One region of the Streptomyces sp. NPDC047886 genome, then DNA from elsewhere that is predicted to be linked to it. Evidence: riboswitches for the same ligand, from Rfam matches in the RefSeq annotation. Region 1 holds a riboswitch; the other holds the start of a gene.

What was found. Region 1 has a riboswitch for cyclic di-AMP ahead of ACGF5U_RS29235 (C40 family peptidase). Riboswitches for the same ligand answer to the same signal wherever they lie in the genome.
Region 2: it holds a riboswitch for cyclic di-AMP, as region 1 does, so the genes downstream of both, ACGF5U_RS15890 (transglycosylase SLT domain-containing protein) here and ACGF5U_RS29235 (C40 family peptidase) in region 1, are expected to answer to the same signal.

Annotation. Positions count from the first base shown of each region.
Region 1 covers NZ_JBIDCF010000012.1:133,340-142,525, forward strand. Annotated here, with positions in the region: gene ACGF5U_RS29190 (class I SAM-dependent methyltransferase) at 1-287, opposite strand, end outside; gene ACGF5U_RS29195 (VOC family protein) at 358-702, opposite strand; gene bioD (dethiobiotin synthase) at 808-1,530, opposite strand; gene ACGF5U_RS29205 (adenosylmethionine--8-amino-7-oxononanoate transaminase) at 1,532-2,827, opposite strand; gene bioB (biotin synthase BioB) at 2,820-4,028, opposite strand; gene ACGF5U_RS29215 (8-amino-7-oxononanoate synthase) at 4,172-5,329, shown strand; gene ACGF5U_RS29220 (DUF397 domain-containing protein) at 5,323-5,523, opposite strand; gene ACGF5U_RS29225 (helix-turn-helix domain-containing protein) at 5,538-6,404, opposite strand; gene ACGF5U_RS29230 (ATP-binding protein) at 6,644-7,075, shown strand; gene ACGF5U_RS29235 (C40 family peptidase) at 7,372-7,854, opposite strand; cyclic di-AMP (ydaO/yuaA leader) riboswitch at 7,858-8,062, opposite strand; gene ACGF5U_RS29240 (hypothetical protein) at 8,354-8,680, opposite strand; gene ACGF5U_RS29245 (ABC transporter permease) at 8,754-9,186, opposite strand, start outside.
Region 2 covers NZ_JBIDCF010000004.1:202,938-212,123, forward strand. Annotated here, with positions in the region: gene ACGF5U_RS15870 (NAD(P)/FAD-dependent oxidoreductase) at 1-385, shown strand, start outside; gene ACGF5U_RS15875 (class I SAM-dependent methyltransferase) at 431-1,096, shown strand; gene ACGF5U_RS15880 (hypothetical protein) at 1,221-1,535, opposite strand; gene ACGF5U_RS15885 (hypothetical protein) at 1,540-2,118, opposite strand; gene ACGF5U_RS15890 (transglycosylase SLT domain-containing protein) at 2,339-3,166, opposite strand; cyclic di-AMP (ydaO/yuaA leader) riboswitch at 3,171-3,358, opposite strand; gene ACGF5U_RS15895 (YbhB/YbcL family Raf kinase inhibitor-like protein) at 3,759-4,211, shown strand; gene ACGF5U_RS15900 (phosphoribosyltransferase) at 4,310-4,963, opposite strand; gene ACGF5U_RS15905 (RtcB family protein) at 5,126-6,538, shown strand; gene ACGF5U_RS15910 (archease) at 6,620-7,096, opposite strand; gene ACGF5U_RS15915 (hypothetical protein) at 7,208-7,537, opposite strand; gene ACGF5U_RS15920 (VOC family protein) at 7,678-8,472, shown strand; gene ACGF5U_RS15925 (SpoIIE family protein phosphatase) at 8,656-9,186, opposite strand, start outside.

The sequences.
Region 1 (9,186 bases):
ACCGGGACCTCGGCGCGCAGGGCGGCGGCGACCGCCATCCGGCGCAGCCGCCGTTCCGGTTCCAGCGCGACGACCTCCGACACCGTACGGGGGTAGTGCGCGAAGTTCAGGCCGTTGCCCGCGCCCACTTCGATGACGCGCCCCGATACCCCGTCCAGCAGCTCCTTCCGGTACGCGGCGATGCCGCCCTTGACGTCGGCCCGGACGCTGACGCGGGCGTAGAACCGGGCGAACAGCGGATGGTGGACGGCGTCCGGGGGAATCCCGGCACTGCTGCGATCCGGCATCGCGGACCTCCTGGCGAGAGGAACGGAACGGGACGGGACGACACAGGGATTGTCCCCCGTACCGGCCGGGTCAGCCGTCCACGAAGCAGAACTCGTTGCCCTCCGGGTCCCGCATCACCTGGAAGTCGCCCTGAGCGTCCGTGACGACGGCCCCCACGCGCACCGCGCCGAGCCGTACGGCCTCCTCCGGCGCGGTGGCGACATCGTCCGCCTCCAGGTCCAGATGGATCCGGTTCTTGACCGCTTTGCCCTCCGGGACCCGCTGGAAAGCGATCCGGACGAACCCGGGCGGTTCGACGTACGACCAGTCGGGGCTCCGGTCGACCGGGTCGCCGCCCAGCAGCGCGGCCCAGAACCGCACGAGCGCCGCCGGGTCCGCACAGTCGAAGACGATCTCACTGACAGTCGCTCTCATGATCACGAGCGTACGGCCCGGAGAGCGCCCCGGCACCCCTCGGGGCCCGTTCGCGCGCTCCCGTCCCACGCGCCCGCACGCCGCGCGCCGGGCCGCCCGGTCACGTCAGAGGGCGTGCGCGCGGGCGGTGAAGGCGGCCGCGTCCCAGGTGCCGCCGAGTTCGGCGGCCAGCCACGCCCCGGCCGCCGAGCGGAACGCGGCGGGCCGCAGCGTGCCCGCGCCCTGCGGCACGGCGCCCAGCAGCGGGGCGCCCGCCGCGTCCGGCAGGTCGACGAGGTTGCACCGCTCGGCCAGGCCCGGCCGGTCGGGCCAGCTGCCGACGACCACACCCGCCTGGGTCAGCCCGCGTGCCCGCAGCGCCTCGCCGGTGAGCGCCGCCATGTTGAGCGTGCCGAGACCGGCGGGCGCGACGACCAGCACGGGGGCGTCCAGCAGCCGGGCCGCGTCCGCGAGCGTGCCGCCCTCGTCGTCGAACCGCACCAGGAGCCCGCCGGCGCCCTCCACCAGGACGAGGTCGTGTTCGGCGGCCAGCTTCGCGGCGGCCTCCGCCACGTCGTGCGGCCGTACCGGGGCGAGCCCGGCCCGCCGCGCGGCGGTCGCGGGCGCGAGCGGCTCGGGGAACCGCCCGAGCTCCACGCCCCGTACGCCGTCCCCGGCGAGCCGTACCACCTCGTCCGCGTCGCCCCGCTCGTCCGGACCGACACCGGTCTGCGCGGGCTTCAGCACGGCGACCGACCGGCCCGCGGCGCGCGCCAGGGCGGCGACGGCGGCCGTGACCACCGTCTTGCCGATCTCCGTACCCGTGCCGCTGATCACCATGACCGTCATGTCAGCCCTCCCGTGCCGCGGCGCACACGGCGCGGCAGATCGTCGCGAGATCGTCGTCGCCGGTGACGTACGGCGGCATCACGTACACCAGGTCGCGGAACGGGCGCAGCCACACGCCCGTCCGTACCGCCGCGGCCGTCGCCGCCGCCATGTCGACCGGGTGGTCGAGCTGGACAACGCCGATCGCGCCGAGGACCCGGACGTCCCGTACACCGGGCACGTCGTGTGCCGCAGCCAGCCCGTCGCGCAGCCCCGCCTCCAGCCGCTTGATCTCCCGCGCCCAGTCCTGGGACAGCAGCAGATCGATCGAGGCGCAGGCCACGGCCGAGGCGAGCGGATTGCCCATGAACGTGGGGCCGTGCGCCAGGACCGGCACCTCGCCCCGCGAGATCCCGTCGGCCACCCGCGCGGTGCAGAGCGTCGCGGCCATCGACAGATAGCCGCCGGTGAGCGCCTTGCCCAGGCACATCACATCGGGTGACACCGCCGCCTGCTCGGCCGCGAACAGGGTGCCCGTGCGGCCGAAACCGGTCGCGATCTCGTCGAACACCAGCAGGACGTCGTGCTCGTCGCAGGCCTCCCGCAGCACCCGCAGATACGCGGGCGAGTGGAAGCGCATCCCGCCCGCGCCCTGCACCACCGGCTCCACGATGACGGCGGCGAGCTCGTCCGCGTGCCGCCCGATCAGCTCCCGCAGCCCGTCCGCGTACTCCTCCTCGTACGCGGCGGGCGGCGGCCCGGCGAAGACCTGCCGCGGCAGGGCCCCCGACCACAGCTCGTGCATGCCGCCGTCGGGATCGCACACGGACATCGGCTGCCAGGTGTCGCCGTGGTAGCCGCCGCGCCAGGTCAGCAGCCGCCGCTTGGCCGGGCGGCCCGTCGACCGCCAGTACTGCAGGCACATCTTCACGGCGACCTCGACGGCCACCGACCCGGAGTCGCTGAGGAAGACGTGCCGCAGCGGCCCGGGGGTGATCTCCACCAGCCGGGTGGCGAGCCGGACGGCCGGCTCATGGGTGAGCCCGCCGAACATCACATGGCTCATCCGGTCGAGCTGGCCGCGCGCGGCCTCGTTGAGCACCGGGTGGTTGTAGCCGTGCACCGCCGACCACCACGACGACATGCCGTCGATCAACTCGTCCCGGCCGTGCGCGGGTTCGGCGAGCCGGAGCCGCACCCCGGACGCCGACTCCACGACCAGCGGATCCGTGCGCCCGGGCATGGGGCCGTACGGGTGCCACACGTGCTCCCTGTCCAGCGCGAGCAGCTCGCCGGGGCCGTACAGGGGCTCAGGCATTGGGCGCGAGATCCGTTCCCGCGCCCCGGCGGCGCACCGCCACCAGGTCCGTGCGCGCGGTGGAAGCGGCCTGCGCCGGCGCTCCGGCGGTGTCGGCCGACGGGCCCGCGGTGTCGGCCGGCGAGCCGCACACACCACCGGAGCCGGAGTCCGAGCCGCACCCGCCGCCGGTGCCGCACCCGGCCGCCGCCGCGTCCACGCGGTGCTCGGGCAGCGTCGTCGTGTCCGCGCCCTCCACCTCGAACCCGGCGTCCGCGATCATCTCCAGGTCGGCCTTGCCGGCCTGGCCCTCGCTGGTCAGGTAGTCGCCCAGGAAGATGGAGTTGGCCAGGTGCAGCGCGAGCGGCTGCATCGACCGCAGGTGCACCTCGCGCCCGCCGGCGAGCCGTACCTCGACGTCCGGGCAGACGAACCGGACCATCGCCAGGATGCGCAGCGCCCGCTGCGGGGTGAGGTTCCACTCCTTGGCGAGCGGGGTGCCCTCGAACGGGATGAGGAAGTTGACCGGCACCGAGTCCGGGTCGAGCTCGCGCAGCGCGAAGACCACGTCGACGAGGTCCTCGTCGCTCTCGCCCATGCCCGCGATCAGACCGGAACAGGCGGACAGTCCGGCGGCGTGCGCCCTCTGCACGGTGTCCACACGGTCGGCGTAGGTGTGGGTCGTCGTAATGTCCCCGTACGTCCCTTCGGACGTGTTCAGGTTGTGGTTGTAGGCGTCGGCACCCGCCTCACGCAGCCGCTCGGCCTGGCCGTCCGAGAGGAGCCCGAGGCAGGCGCACACCTCGACGTCCTCGTTCTGCTCCTTGATCGCCTCGATGGTCCTGGACACCCGGTCGACGTCCCGGTCCGTCGGGCCCCGGCCGCTGGCGACCAGGCAGACCCGCTTGGCGCCGCCCGCCACACCCGCGGCCGCCGCCTGCGACGCCTCCTCCGGCTTCAGCCAGGTGTACTTGAGGATCTCCGCCTTGGAACCGAGCCGCTGGGAGCAGTACGAACAGTCCTCCGGGCACAGGCCCGACTTCAGGTTGACCAGGTAGTTGAGCTTCACCCGGCGGCCGAACCACTGGCGGCGCACCTTGCCGGCGGCGGCCACCACGTCCAGGAGTTCGTCGTCGGAGGTCGCCAGCACGGCGAGCGCTTCTTCGCGGGTCGGCAGCTCGCGCCGAAGCCCCTTGTCCACCAGCGTGTTCAACAGGTCCATGGGGGCGATCCTGGCCTACGGCACACCCTCCGGCCAAGGAGGAACTCCACAACGACGGCCGTCTGGGGTGTGTGCATGGCCACACTCTGACCACGCACCTTCTTGGTTAGGGTCTGTGCGCTGCCTACAAAAGGGACCCGGACATGGATCCAGAGACGCCCACGGCCCCGTTCGACTGGACCGACACGGAGGCGCGCCGCCGCGCGGCCGCCGGTCTGGTCCGGGTGCTGCGCCCGCGCCCCGCCCGGTCGGAGTCGCTGGACCTCGCGAGCAACGACTACCTCGGGCTCACCCGCAGGCCGGAGGTGACGGCGGCGGCCGCGGCCGCCGCCCACCGCTGGGGCGCCGGTGCCACCGGTTCACGGCTGGTCACCGGCACCACCGCGCTCCACACCGAGCTCGAACGCGAGCTGGCCGACTTCTGCGGGTTCGAGGCCGCCCTCGTCTTCTCCTCCGGGTACGCCGCCAACCTGGCCGTCCTGACGGCGCTGACCGGCCGGGACTCGCTGATCGTCTCCGACGCGGGCAACCATGCCTCGATCGTGGACGGCTGCCGGCTCTCCCGCGCCGAGACCTCGGTCGTGCCGCACTCCGACCCGGACTCCGTACGGAAGGCGCTGGAGGCCGCCCCCGGGCGGCGCGCGCTGGTCGTCACCGACGCGGTGTTCTCGGTCGACGGCGACGCGGCCCCGCTGGCCGGGTTCGCCGCCGCCTGCCGCGCGCACGGCGCCGCCCTGGTCATCGACGACGCGCACGGCCTCGGCGTCCTCGGCGACGGGGGCCGGGGCACCCCGCACGCGGCGGGGCTCGCGGGCGCGCCCGACGTCGTCGCCACGGCCACGCTCTCCAAGTCCCTGGGCAGCCAGGGCGGTGCGGTCCTCGGGCCCGCCCGGGTCATCGAGCACCTGGTCAACGCCGCCCGGACGTTCATCTTCGACACGGGCCTGGCGCCCGCCGCGGCCGGTGCCGCGCTGGAGAGCCTGCGCCTGCTGCGCCGCGAGCCGGAGCTCGCCGCCCGCGCCCGTGCGGTGGCGGCCACCCTGCACGGGCGGCTCACGGCGGCGGGCCTATCCGCGGTACGGCCTGACGCGGCGGTGGTGTCGGTACGGGCACCGTCGCCGGAGCAGGCCGTGCGGTGGGCCGCCGACTGCCGGGACGAGGGGCTCGCCGTGGGCTGCTTCCGGCCGCCGTCCGTGCCGGACGGCGTCTCACGGCTCCGGCTCACCGCCCGCGCCGACCTGACCGAAGATCAGATCGACGGAGCGGTGGCGACGATCCTCCGTACGGCTCCCGCCTACTGAGCGCGCAGCGAGGAGACGAACGCGCCCCAGGCCGTGGCGGAGAACCGCAGTGGCGGCCTGGCGGTGTCCTTCGAGTCGCGTACGGCGTACCGGCCGGGGCCGAGGTGAGCCGTCTCGACGCAGTTGTTCATCCCGACGCTGCGGCTGCTGCGCCGCCACTGCGCGGTGTCGTGCTGTGCGAGGTAAGCAGACATGGGGGTGCCCCTCCCTACGCGCCGGCACTGATCCCGGCGATGAGATCCAACGAGTCCTCGGGCGTCAGGGCGTGGGCCTGCATGGTGCGGAACGCGGCGCCGTACGCCTCGAGGTCTTCCGTGCGCTCCAAGTAGAGGCTACTCGTCAAGTGGTCGAGAACAACCACATCCAGATCAGAAATGTTCGGAAAGGAGAAGATAACGAAAGACCCGGAGAGTCCCACGTACCCGCCCGTCGCGAACGGCAGCACCTGCAGCCGCACATGGGGCAACCGCGCGGGCTCCAGCAGTGCGCGCAACTGCTCCCGCATCACCCCGGGCCCGCCCACCTGCCGCCGCAGCACCGCCTCGTCGACCACCGCTTCCAGCCGCAGCGGCCGCTCCCCGCGCAGCACCTCCTGGCGGGCGATCCGCACCCGCACCAGCGAGTCGACGGTCTGCGTCGGCAGCCCCTCCAGCGCCGCCCGGGTCACCGCCCGCGCGTACGCGGGTGTCTGCAGCAGGCCCGGCACGACGGACGTCTCCAGCGTCCGTGCCGCGCACGCCTGCGCCTCCAGGCTGATGAAGTCCCGGTACTGCTGCGGGATCACCCCCCGGTACGCGTGCCACCACCCCGTACGGCTGCCGTCCGCCGCCCCGGCCAGCGTCTCCAGCAGCGCCCGCAGCCGGAGGTCGTCGACCCCGTACGCGTCGAGCAGCCGGGTCACGTCGACGTGGGTGACGCCACTGGTCCCGGTCTCGATGCGGCTCACCTTCGACTGGTGCCAGCCCACGAGCCGGGCGGCCTCACGGCTGGTGAGCCCCGCGGCGAGACGCAACCCGCGCAACTCCTCGCCCAGCTTGCGCCGTCGTACCGCCGGCCCGTGCCGTGTGCCGCCCATGGCAGACTCCTCCCGACCCCCTCCCGTCCCGGGTCAACCCCTCAGTCTGCCCGCCGAATCCGTTCTCGCGTAGCAGAGTTCACCGCTTTGAGCGACAGATATATGCATATCTTGGTGGATCGCTCCCACCAGGCGCGACATAAGTGGCAGTCTGGCGGAAGCACAATCCGCGGCCGTTTCTCGTCACGCATCCGCGACATGTCGGAGTCCGGCCTCGGTGGGAAAGGGACAGCGTCGCCATGGCAGATCATCAGGAAGCATCCGTCACTCTGCCGAGCGATCCCGCCTCGGTCTCCGCCGCCCGCAGATACGTGGCGGACGTGCTCGCGGAATGGGGCCTCCCCGGCGGGACGGACATCGGCGACACGGTCCGGCTGATCGTCTCGGAGCTCGCCACCAATGCCGTCCAGCACACCTTCGGGCAGTCGCCCACCTTCACGGTGGACCTGCGCCTGGACCGCGAGGAGCGCCTGCGCATCGGCGTCACGGACAGCCATCCCCGCTGGCCCCAGCGGCTGCCCGCCGCCGTGCAACAGGACAACGGCCGGGGCATGGTGATCATCCGCTGGCTGACGGCGGAGTGCGGCGGCCGGCTCTCGGTCACCCCGACCGACGAGGGCGGCAAGACGGTGTGGATCGCCCTGCCCTGGAGCGTGCCCGTCCAGAGCTGACCGCCGACCCCCACGAGAGCGGTGCCGCCGCCCCGTTCCTCGGCGTCACCGCCGCCCCGTTCCTCGGCGTCACCGCCGCCCCGTTCCTCGGCGTCTCCGCCGCCCCGTTCCTCGGCGTCTCCGCCGCCCCGTTCCTCGGCGTCTCCGCCGCCCCGTTCCTCGGCGTCACCGGCGTGCCCGACTCGGTCCCGCCGTCCGCCCCGCCGCCCCGCTCTCGCGTGCGGTACAGGGGCTGTCGCCGGACATCGCGGACGAATGCCCCTGTACCGCCGTTCATGCCGAGCCCGGCCGGTGCGTCAGCGCACCCGCCCGTACGAGACCGACGAGGACCAGATGCGGTCCAGCTTCACCCACGAGCCGGTCTTGGGGGAGTGCCAGATCTTGTTGTTCCCGGCGTACATCCCCACGTGGTAGACGCCGCGGCCACCGTGGAAGAACACGAGGTCTCCCTTCTGGCGGCTGCCCGCCGAGATGCGCCGCGTCGAGTTGTACTGCTGCTGCGCGGTCCGGGGCAGCTTCTTGCCGGCCTTCTTGTACGAGTAGAGCGTCAGCCCGGAGCAGTCGAAGCGGTACGGCCCGGTCGCCCCGTACTGGTAGGGGGCGCCCCTCTTCGACGCGGCGACGTTCAGGGCCTTGTTGGCGTAGGCGGGCGCGGCGTTCGCCTCGGGAGCGGCGTCCGGCGCCAGCAGCGTGCCGCCGACGGCGGCGAGGGTCAGGGCCGATACGGCGCCCGCCCGGGACAGACGGGACAGAGACGGGACATGATTCTGCGCGTTCATGCGCAACCCTTCGTCAGCCGCCTGTGAAGGATGACCTGTCGGGTTCGGGCTTGACGAAGATGCCCGGCCGCCCGCGCGGCTTCACCCCAAGGGGGACCGGTCCGCTGGACGCGGTGGTCGCCCCGGCTTGCTCGGGTCCTCCACTCCTGCCGATCCACTCGTGTCGACCCGTCGTCCGGCCGGCGGCAGGATTCGGCGTCCGCCCGGACCGCCCCGCCGCGGTGGCGGGGGCTTGTCGTCGCCACGGATCTTTCCCGTCCGATCGCCGATTGCAGAGCGCGAACGACATGGTGTGACCCTGGTCACGACTGATCCGTTCGGGTGGACAAAATGGCTGTTCAGCCGGTTGGGCGAGGGCTGTTGATCCCGGTACCAGCGGCGGAGCAGGGTGCTCCGCCAAACGAGTACAGCGCCACCGCAACTCGCCCCGTACGAAATTCGTCCCTTTGCGTACGCCGTCCGGACGAGGGCCATGTGGTGCCCCACGACGCCAAACGGGTCACCCCGCGCGGTCCTGAGGCAGTGTCACCCTCCCGGTACGCCGCTCGCCGTCCAGCGCGCGCAGCGCACGCGCCAGGGTCCGCGCGTGCACCTCATGTCCGCCCCTGTCGTGCATCGACGTCACGGCGTCCCGCAGCGCGGACGCCCGTGCGACCAGCGCCTGCGCGGCGCGCAGCGCGCCATAGGTGTGCGTGGAGCGCGCCGGGTTGATCCGGCCGAGCAGGTCGACCACCGCGAGGTACGTGTCGATGAATTCACCCTCGGCGCGGGTAGGGCCCCAGTGCCCCAGGGCGGGTGCCGACGGTGACAAGACAGTCGACGGCATACGGAAAGGCCGCGTGTCCCCGTCCGCTACGGCGGGAACACGCGGCCGGCCTGTGCGCGGCGGGCTCCGGTGATCAGGCGGCCGGTGCCGGGGCCGTCTCCTCCCTGCGCGGCCCGGCGCCGACGACGGTGTCCGTCGCGGCGGCGCCGCCGCGACGGCGGGCCGCCACCAGGACCGCCAGGAGTCCGAGCCCGGCCCACGCCGCGAGTGTGAGCGCCGCCGTCCCGGACGCGGCGCCGTCGAAGTACGCGACCGACCGCAGCAGTGCGGTGCCCGCGCCGGGCGGCAGCACCTGGCCGAGCGCCCCCGCCGGCTCGGGGAGCAGCTGCGGGGCGCTCGCCGCACCGGAGAACGAGTTGCCGATCAGCACCATCAGGAAGGCGCCGAGTCCCAGCCCGGCCCGTCCCGCCAGCGCCCCGAGTCCCGCAACGGCCGCACCCGTCGCCAGCGCCGTCAGCGCGAGCGCCCCGGCCTCGATCCACCAGTCGCCCGCCAGCACCCCCAGC
Region 2 (9,186 bases), on a different contig from region 1:
GCCCCGGCTGGAGGCCCGGGACGGTGTGCTCACGGGGCTCGGCCTGGCAGCCGAGGAGCACCCCATGGGCGTGGGGCACCACGTGGCGTCGGGCCCCGGCGGGCTCACCGCCGTGCCGGGCGTGTGGGTCGCCGGCAATGTCACCGACCCGATGGCCGGTGTCCCGGTCGCGGCCGCCGCCGGGGTACAGGCCGGCGCGGCCGTCAACGCCGACCTCGTGGCCGCCGACACCGAGGCGGCGCTGGCCCGCCGCAGGCAGGCCCGGCCCGCAGGGGTGTTCACTCCCGCCATGGAGGCCGAAGTCGGCGAGCGTACGGCGGCGGAGCGGCGCCACGGCCTGGCGAGCATGTCGCCTCCCGGCCCGGCCGCCGCCGACCGGCACTGACCGGAAGTCAGGTGGTGCGGGCGCGCAGATGGGCGCGCTCGCCCTGTGGCCCGAAGAGGACGAGCAACTCGACGGACCGTCGGCGAAGCCGAGTGCTTCTGGGAGAACCACTACAGCGGGCGGGAACCCGCCGGCACGCGCCACCCGCACCCCGTGCTGGTCGAGACCGCGAGGGGCCTGACGCCGGGCAGCGCGCTGGACCTGGGATGCGGGGACGGCGCGGACGCCGTCTGGCTGGCCACGAGGGGCTGGCGGGTCACTGCCGTCGACATCTCGGCGAACGCCCTGCGGAGGGCCGCCGCCCGTGCGTCCGCCGCCGGGGCCGCCGACCGCCTCGCCACCGGGCGGCACGACCTGGCCGGCACCTTCCCCTCCGGTACGTACGACCTCATCAGCGCCCACTACCTCCAGACGCCGTTCGCGCTGCCCCGCGCGCAGGTGCTCCGGAAGGCCGCGCGGGCGCTGAACCCCGGCGGGCTGCTGCTGCTCGTCGACCACGGATCGACGCGCCCCTGGGCCTGGAACCCCGCCCCCGACGCCCACTTCCCCGCCCCGGAGGACCTCTTCGGGGAGCTCGCCCTGGATCCGGACCGGTGGCGGCCCGAACGCCTCGACCGCCACCGGCGCGAGGCCACCGGCCCCGACGGGCGGACCGCCATGGTCACCGACACCGTCGTGACCGTCCGCCGCCTGGGCCCTTCCGAACCCTGATCCCGGTCCACACCGTGCCGCGCGCCTCGTACTCGAGCATGGTCTCCACGCCGGTCGCCGCGCCGGTACCGAGCCCGGCGGCGCCGATCGCGGTGGACGTACGGAGCACGTCACGGCGGTTCATTCAGGTCTCCCGTTCCGGTGAGGTGGCCGTGCCGGTGTCCGGCACGGGTGTACGGACGGAGCCGTGCCGCGCGAGGCCGGTCAGTCGGCGCAGGACCAGCAGACCGCCCACGCCCGGGACGGCGGCGTACCACCGGGTCCTCGCCGAGCCGGAGCCGGTCATGGACCACGTGGTGGCGATCACGACGAGGTACGCCGTGCCGTGCATGGGGCCGCCCAGCGCGGTGACCTCTTCCATGTGCACGGTGAGCAGATTGACTGACAGGGCGGCGAGGGAGGCGGCTTCGACGGCGGCCGCCAGGCGCAACGTACGCACGGGCCTACGCTCCCGTGGTGGAACCGGGGCGGACGATCATCAGCACGACGACCACGGCCCACAGCAGGTTGAAGACGCCCGTGAGACCCGTCAGCCTGGCAGCCAGAGGATGCCGCCCGTCGGCCCCGGCCCCGACGTCCGCCCCGGCCCCGGCCCGGGTCCCGGCCTCCGCCCCGGCTCGGGATCCGGCCCGGGTCTCCGCCCCGGCCCCGACCGTCTCCGCCGTCTCCTCCGCCGTCCCGCCGAGCATGCGCCGCTGGTCCGGCAGGATCGCCAGCACCAGGAGGGCGGCGGCGCCGGCCGTCAGCACGACCGAGGCGAGGAGCCAGGCGTCGGTGAGCACTCCGAGCCGCGCTCCGGTGGCGATGCCGAAGACCGGCACCACGACCCCGGCGACGGCGTAGCCGCGGCAGATCCGGTGCAGGAACGCCGCGACGCCATGGGCCCGGCCGTCCGGCGACCCGCCTCCTCCCCGGGGTGGCAACCGCCCGGCGTAGCGGGGGAACAGGGAGGCGGCCACGGAGATCGGGCCGACCACGAGGATCGCCGCGAGGACATGGACGGACAGCAGGAACTTGGTCACGAGGGGGGCTCCGGCTCCGAGCGGGGGCTGATGAGCGGTACGCCCTCGATTCTTCGAACGGTGCCCGGCGTCCGCAATGACGAGTTCCCCACCCTTCCTGCCATGCGCGCCCCGGCCCTGGAGCGATCGGCCACATGGACGGGCCCGGCCCCCACAGCAGCGCCGGGCTGACGTGGGGGCCGGGCTGACGTGGGGGCCGGGACCGGGTGTCGAGGCTCTGTCAGTACGGGCCGTTGACGTTGTCGATCGAGCCGTAGCGGGCGGCGGCGTAGTTGCACGCGGCGGTGATGTTCGCGACGGGGTCGTAGGGGTCCATCGACGTGCCGGGCACGTGGTAGGCACGGAACGTGGGGTCGATGACCTGGAGGAGACCCTTGGACGGCGTTCCGGCCGCGGCGTTGGAGTCCCAGTTGTTGATGGCGAGCGGGTTGCCGGAGGACTCCCGCATGATGTTCCGGTAAATGCCCTCGTACGAACCCGGAATACCGCGCTGCTCCATGATGCTCAGCGATTCCAGGATCCAGCCGTCGAGGTTGTTCGGGAACGAGGCGACCTTGGGCGCCACAGCGGTCCGCTGCTGCGAGCGGTCCGCCCTCGCCGGCTCAGAACGCTTCGCGGTGTCCGCCGACGTGGCCTTGGCGGTGCTCTTCGCCTTCGCTTTCGCCTTCGGCTTCGCCTTGATCGTGAGTTCCAGTCCGGGACGGATCAGTGACGGATTGCCACCGATGGCCTTCTTGTTGTCCTGGTACAGCTTCTTCCAGCCCCCGCTCACGGAATGCTCGCGGGCGATACGGGAAAGGGAGTCCCCCGCGACCACGGTGTAGGTGACGGTGGCGGCCCGGACGGCGGCGGACACGGCCGGTGCGGCGGCCGGTGCGGCGGCCGGGGCCGCGACCACGCCGGCCGGAGCCGCGGTCGGGGCGGCTGCCTGGGCGGGGATCGCCGCGGTCAGCGGCAGGGCGAGCGCCGCGCCTCCGGTGCTCGCGACGGCGAGACCACGGGTCATACGGCTGCTCTTCGGGCGGCGGTGCTTACCCTGTGCGGGCATGGCGCATTCCTCTCCGTCGCCTGCGAGGTGAGCTGTCGGGTTCGGACTGGAGATGTCCGGCCGCGAAGGGACGCGACTTCACCCCGAGCCGTTCCGGAAATCCGGACCGGCGGCCTACCTGGTTCCCCCGCTCCTGCCGTACGTGAGTGGGTGGGGAATCCGGAAGGCGGCAGGATTCGGCGGTCCATCCGGATGTGACGGTGACCGTAAACGAGAGAAGCCGGGCAGAACAAGGCTTGAATTCCCCCCTGCAATCCCATGGATCGATGGATCTTGCAAGGCGGGGACGGTTCGTCGCCGCCGGATGACTCAACTGTGTTTGCGGCGCACGGGAAAGGACGGCATCGGCGCGCATGCGCGGCCGATGCCGGGGTGATTCATCTCACGGAATGCACACCCGCCTGGATTGCTGTGGCAAATCGCCCGACGCTGTGCTGAATTCCCTTAATTCCAGCGGAAAGGGACTCTGATGGCCACTCGTGCGAAAAGGCTGACTAATTGCCCTATTCGGACATGTGTGGCGTTCGGTGCCGTGCCCGTACGGCGGTGCCACCGGAGCATGGCCGGCGGAGGCAGGGGTACTGCGGCCCGCATGGCTGGAATCGAACTCAGAAGTGCCGCGTTCAACGACCACGCCCCCATCGCGCGCCGGCACGCGTGGGAGGGGGACAACGCCTCACCGCCGCTGTCCTGGTCCGGCGTGCCGGACGACGCCACCGAACTGGTGCTGCTGTGCGAGGACCCCGACGCGCCGTCGGGCACGTTCGTCCACTGGGCGGTGGTGGGCATCGAGCCGCACGACGGGGAGGTGGCGGCGGGCCAGTCGCCACCCGGCGGGACAGAGCTGGTCAACGGCTTCGGCCGGCCCGGCTGGGGCGGGCCGCACCCGCCTCCCGGCGACGAGGCCCACCGCTACTTCTTCCGTGTCTACGCGCTCTCGGAGCCGTGCGTGCTGTCGGACGCCCCGAGCGCCGACGAGGTCCATCGAGCAGTGGACGAGCACCTGCTCGCCAGCGGCGACCTGGTCGGCGTCTACGGGCGCTGACCGGCCGCGTCCACCGGTGCTGACCGACCGCCCCCTGACTTCGACCGCTCGACCGCCGGACGGCACCTCGACCGCTCGATCGCCGGACGGCCCGCCGGTCAGACGCCGGCCGCCGGCCGGCGCAGGTCCGCGATCACGTCGCCGTCCGAGACCTGCCCGAAGTCGGCGTACCACTCCTGCACGGCCGTGAAGTCGGAGGGTTCCCGGAGGCAGATGACGTCGTCCGCCTCGTCCCGCAGCGCCGCCGCGGTGGTCGGGGCGCACACCGGGACCGCGAGGATCAGCCGGGCCGGTTCCCGGCGGCGCAGATGGCGCAGCGCGGCACGTGCCGTGATGCCTGTCGCCAGTCCGTCGCCGACGAGGACGACACTGCGGCCGCGTACCGTCGGCGCCGGGCGCCCCTCCCGGTACAGGGCCTCACGCCGGTGCAGCTCCACCCGCTCCCTGGCGACGTCCGCGCCGAGCTTGTCCTCGCTCACGTGGAGGGCCTGCATCGCCACCGGGTCGAAGAGCGGCGGCTCCTCGCCGACGATCGCTCCGATCCCCACGTCCGGGGAGCCGGGCACGGCGATCTCGCGGACCACCAGGACGTCCAGGGGCACATGCAGGGCGCCGGCGACCTCCGCCGCGACCGGTACCCCGCCGCGCGGCAGGGCGAGGACGACGACGCCCGTGAGGTCGTGATCCCCCACCCATTCGAGGAGCCGGGCGGCGAGTTCCCGGCCGGCGTGCCGACGATCGTCGAAGCGCACGGTGCCGCTCCCTTCCCGCAGTGCCGTTCCGTCGGTCCGTTCCCCGGTACCCCGTGCGTCCCGTCGCATACGTGTCGCATACGTGTCGCGTACGAGCGCCGGCGACACCGCCCGGCGACATGGGCCCGGCCGTCACGGGTACCCCCTCCAGGGGAGGCCGCCATGGAACTCGTCGAGGAGCGCCCCTACCGGTACCGCATCGACCCGCGCCCGGGGATGAGGGTCCCGGGTGTGGTGTTCGCGTCGCCCGAGCTGCTGCGGGACGCCCGGCAGTCGCTGGAGCAGGTCGCCAACGTGGCGACGCTGCCGGGCATCGTCGGCGCCTCGTACGCCATGCCGGACATCCACTGGGGCTACGGCTTCCCGATCGGCGGCGTGGCCGCCACCGACATCGACGCCGGCGGCGTCGTCTCGCCCGGCGGCGTCGGGTTCGACATCTCCTGCGGCGTACGGCTGCTCGCCGCCGACCGCGACGCGAGCACGGTCCGGCGGGCGCTCCCGGAGATCATGGACGGCCTGGACCGGACCGTCCCGCGCGGGGCGGGCCCCGGTGGGGTCTGGCGGCTCACCGGCCACGGCCAGCTGGAACGGCTCCTGAACGGCGGCTCGCGTTACGTCGTCGAACAGGGCCACGGCGAGGAACGCGACCTCACGCGCTGCGAGGACGGCGGGGCCGTGGCCGACGCGGACGTGGAGCAGGTCAGCGAGCGGGCGCGCGAGCGCGGGCTCGGCCAGGTCGGCAGTCTCGGCTCCGCCAACCACTTCCTGGAGGTCCAGCGGGTGGCCGAGGTCTACGACGAAGCGGTCGCCGCCGCTTTCGGCATCGCCGGGGACCAGATCTGCGTCATGATCCACTGCGGGTCGCGGGGGCTCGGGCACCAGATCTGCTCGGACCACGTGCGGGCGATGGACCGGGCCATGGCGCGGTACGGGATCGACGTACCCGACCGGCAACTGGCGTGCACCCCGGTGGACTCGCCGGAAGGCCGGGACTACCTCGGGGCGATGGCCGCCGCCGCCAACTACGGCCGCGCCAACCGCCAGCTGCTCTCCGAGGCGGCCCGCCGCGTCTTCGGCCGCGAGGCGAGCGCCCGGCTCACCCTCGTCTACGACGTGTCCCACAACCTGGCCAAGACCGAGACGCACACGGTGGACGGCGAACGGCGCCGGCTCTGTGTGCACCGCAAGGGCGCCACCCGGGCCTTCCCGCCCGGCCACCCGGATCTGCCGCCCGACCTGCGCGGGGCCGGCCAGCCGGTGCTCATCCCCGGCACGATGGGGACCGCCTCGTACGTGCTGACCGGCGTGCCGGGCGGCGACGCGTTCCACTCCACCTGCCACGGCGCCGGGCGGGTCATGAGCCGGCACCAGGCCGCCCGCACGATCCACGGCAGGGACCTGAGGAACCGGCTGGAGAGCGAGGGCATCGCCGTGCGGCCGCTGTCGTGGCGTGCCCTCGCGGAGGAGACCCCGGAGGCGTACAAGGACGTCACGGCGGTGGTGGAGGCGAGCGAGGGCGCCGGCCTCTGCCGGAAGGTGGCCCGCCTGGTCCCGCTCGGCGTCGTCAAGGGCTAGACCGCCAAGAGCCGGACCGCGGGGGCTGGACCGCCAAGGGCTGGACCGCCAGGGGCAGGGCACCGGCTCGGTCCCACGCGGTCATACGTCGACGGTCACCGCGCACGACCAGCCGTACGGACCGGGTGCCAGACGCAGTTCGTTCCAGGAGACCGCCTTCGGCGCGGCGCCGGTGATCTGCACGTTCGCCATGTCGGTCATCGCCAGCCGTATGTCGACGTCCCCGTCGACGCTCTCCGCCTCCACGTCCACGGGCACCTCGCCGTGCACCTCCAGCCGGAAGACGACCTCCTCCAGGAGCGTGGCCAGCAGGTCGTCGTCGGGTCCCTCGGCCAGCCGTACCTGGCGTACGGCGTCCGCCCGGACCCCCGACACGTCCGCGAAGCACTCGACCATGGCGAGCACCGCCTCCGCGAGGCACTGCTCGCGGCTCCCGCCCCATGCCTCGATCCGTACGTCGGCCGTGTGCGGCACGGCGCGATGGCCGCCCTCGCCCGGGCGTCGCGCCTGCCCGCCGTCGTCGCCGTCCTCGTCACGGACATCCCTGTCGCCGGCCATGCCGACCGGTTTCCCCACTGTCCCCGGAACATGCGGCCGCGCCCAGCCCGCATCCGTCACGGGGCCGTGTGGGCCGAACCTGCCGGACCCGGGGGCGGTGCGGAGGACGGGTCAGCCGAGGTTCAGGGTGCGCGCCGCGAACCCCGCCGGTACCGGTGACGCGTAGCCCTCCGGCACCGTGGCCGCGCTCGCGGCCGCCGACGTGTCCGGGGCGGGTGGTTCGGTGACCGCACCGGCCTCCGGGGCCGGTGTGTCCGCGTGCGTGGCGCACGGCCCGCCGCCGGTGGCCACCCCGCAGCGCCCGCCGCGCTTCTTCGGCCGTCCGCACAGCAGGGCGGGGTCGTGGACGTGGCAGAGACCGGACGCACCGGCCCCGGTGGGGCAGCGGTGTCCGGCCTTGGTCGTCGCGGTGCACTGCCGGTCGGGAGACGTGGCCACCATGCACCGCATCATGCCGCAGACCGGTACGGCGCGTCGTGACGGGGTCACCGGTTCGCCGTGCCCGGGGGGCGCGCCCCCGTGCCCGGTGACACGCTGCTCTGGTACGCGCCTCCCGCGATCCGCGACCCAAGGAAACCACCGTGATCACCACTGACTTCGTTCCCGGCTCCCCGTGCTGGCTCGACCTCGGCGCACCCGATGTCGCGGCGGCAGCCGCCTTCTACGGCGCGGTGTTCGACTGGGAGTTCCAGAACTTCGGTCCCGACGCCGAGGAGTTCGGCTTCTTCAGACTGGACGGCAAGGCCGTCGGCGGCCTCGGTCCGCTCACCGAGGAGGGCGCGCGTTCGGCGTGGATGGTCTACTTCCACACGCCGGACGCCGCGGCCACGACCGAGACCGTACGCCGCCTCGGCGGCTCCGTCCGGGTCGAGCCGATGGACGCCGAGGACGCGGGCCGGCTGGCCCAGTACACCGACCCGCAAGGCGGTCAGTTCGCCGTCTGGCAGCCCGGCAAGATGACCGGCCTGGAGGCCGCCGACCGGCCGGGCGCCCTGTGCTGGACCGAGCTGTACACGACGGACGCGGCCGCCGCCAAGGGGTTCTACGGCGACCTGTTCGGCTGGACCACCCAGGACATGGGCCTCCCGGGCGGCGGCGGAACGTACTCCTTGATCACCCCGTCCGGCCAGCCGGAGGAGCGCATGCACGGCGGCCTGATGGAGATGCCCGCCGACCAGCTCGCCCTGACCGGCGGGAGGGCCTACTGGCACCCGGTGTTCGCCTCCGATGACTGTGACGCCGCCGTCGGCCGGGTCAGGGACAACGGCGGCTCGGTGCTGATGGGACCGGAGGACGCGGAGGGCGTCGGGCGGCTCGCGCTGTGCGCCGACCCGGCCGGCGCGGACTTCGTGGTGCTCACGCCGGCCCAGATGTAGGCGTCGGTCCCGGGCCCCGGCCGCCGCTGACCCGTCGGTCCGTGGTCGGCCCATGCGCCCCCGGCACGGGACACCGGCCGGGGGCGCACCCCTGCCCGGTCACCCCTGCCCGGTCACCCCTGCCCGGTCACCCCGCCCCGTCACCGCACCCTGTCACCCCCGGTGTCCGTGTCCGGCGGGGCCTCACCACGACAGGTCGTCGAACAGCGCCGTCACCGGCTGCTGCGGCCCGCCCGTCAGCGGCTGTTCGGCCCACATCACCTTGCCGCCCGGCGTGTACCGCGTTCCCCACCGCCCCGCGAACTGGGACACCAGGTACAGGCCGCGCCCGCCCTCGTCCGTGGTGGCGGCGCGCCGCAGATGCGGGGAGGTGCTGCTGCCGTCGGACACCTCGCAGATCAGGGTGCGGTCGCGCAACAGCCGTACGTGGATCGGATCCGAGCCGTAGCGGATCGCGTTGGTGATGAGCTCGCTCAGCATCAGTTCCGTCGTGAAGCCGATCTCCTCCAGGCCCCACCGCTCCAGCTGCCGGCCGCAGGCCGCCCGCACGGGGGCGACGGCCGAGGGGTCGCGCGGCACGTCCCAGTCGGCGATCCGGTCGGCGGGCAGCAGCCTCGTACGGGCGACGAGCAGCGCGATGTCGTCGCTGCGGTGCGGGGGGAGCATCGCGTCGAACACCGCCCGGCAGGTCTCCTCGGGCGTCCGGTCGCCGTC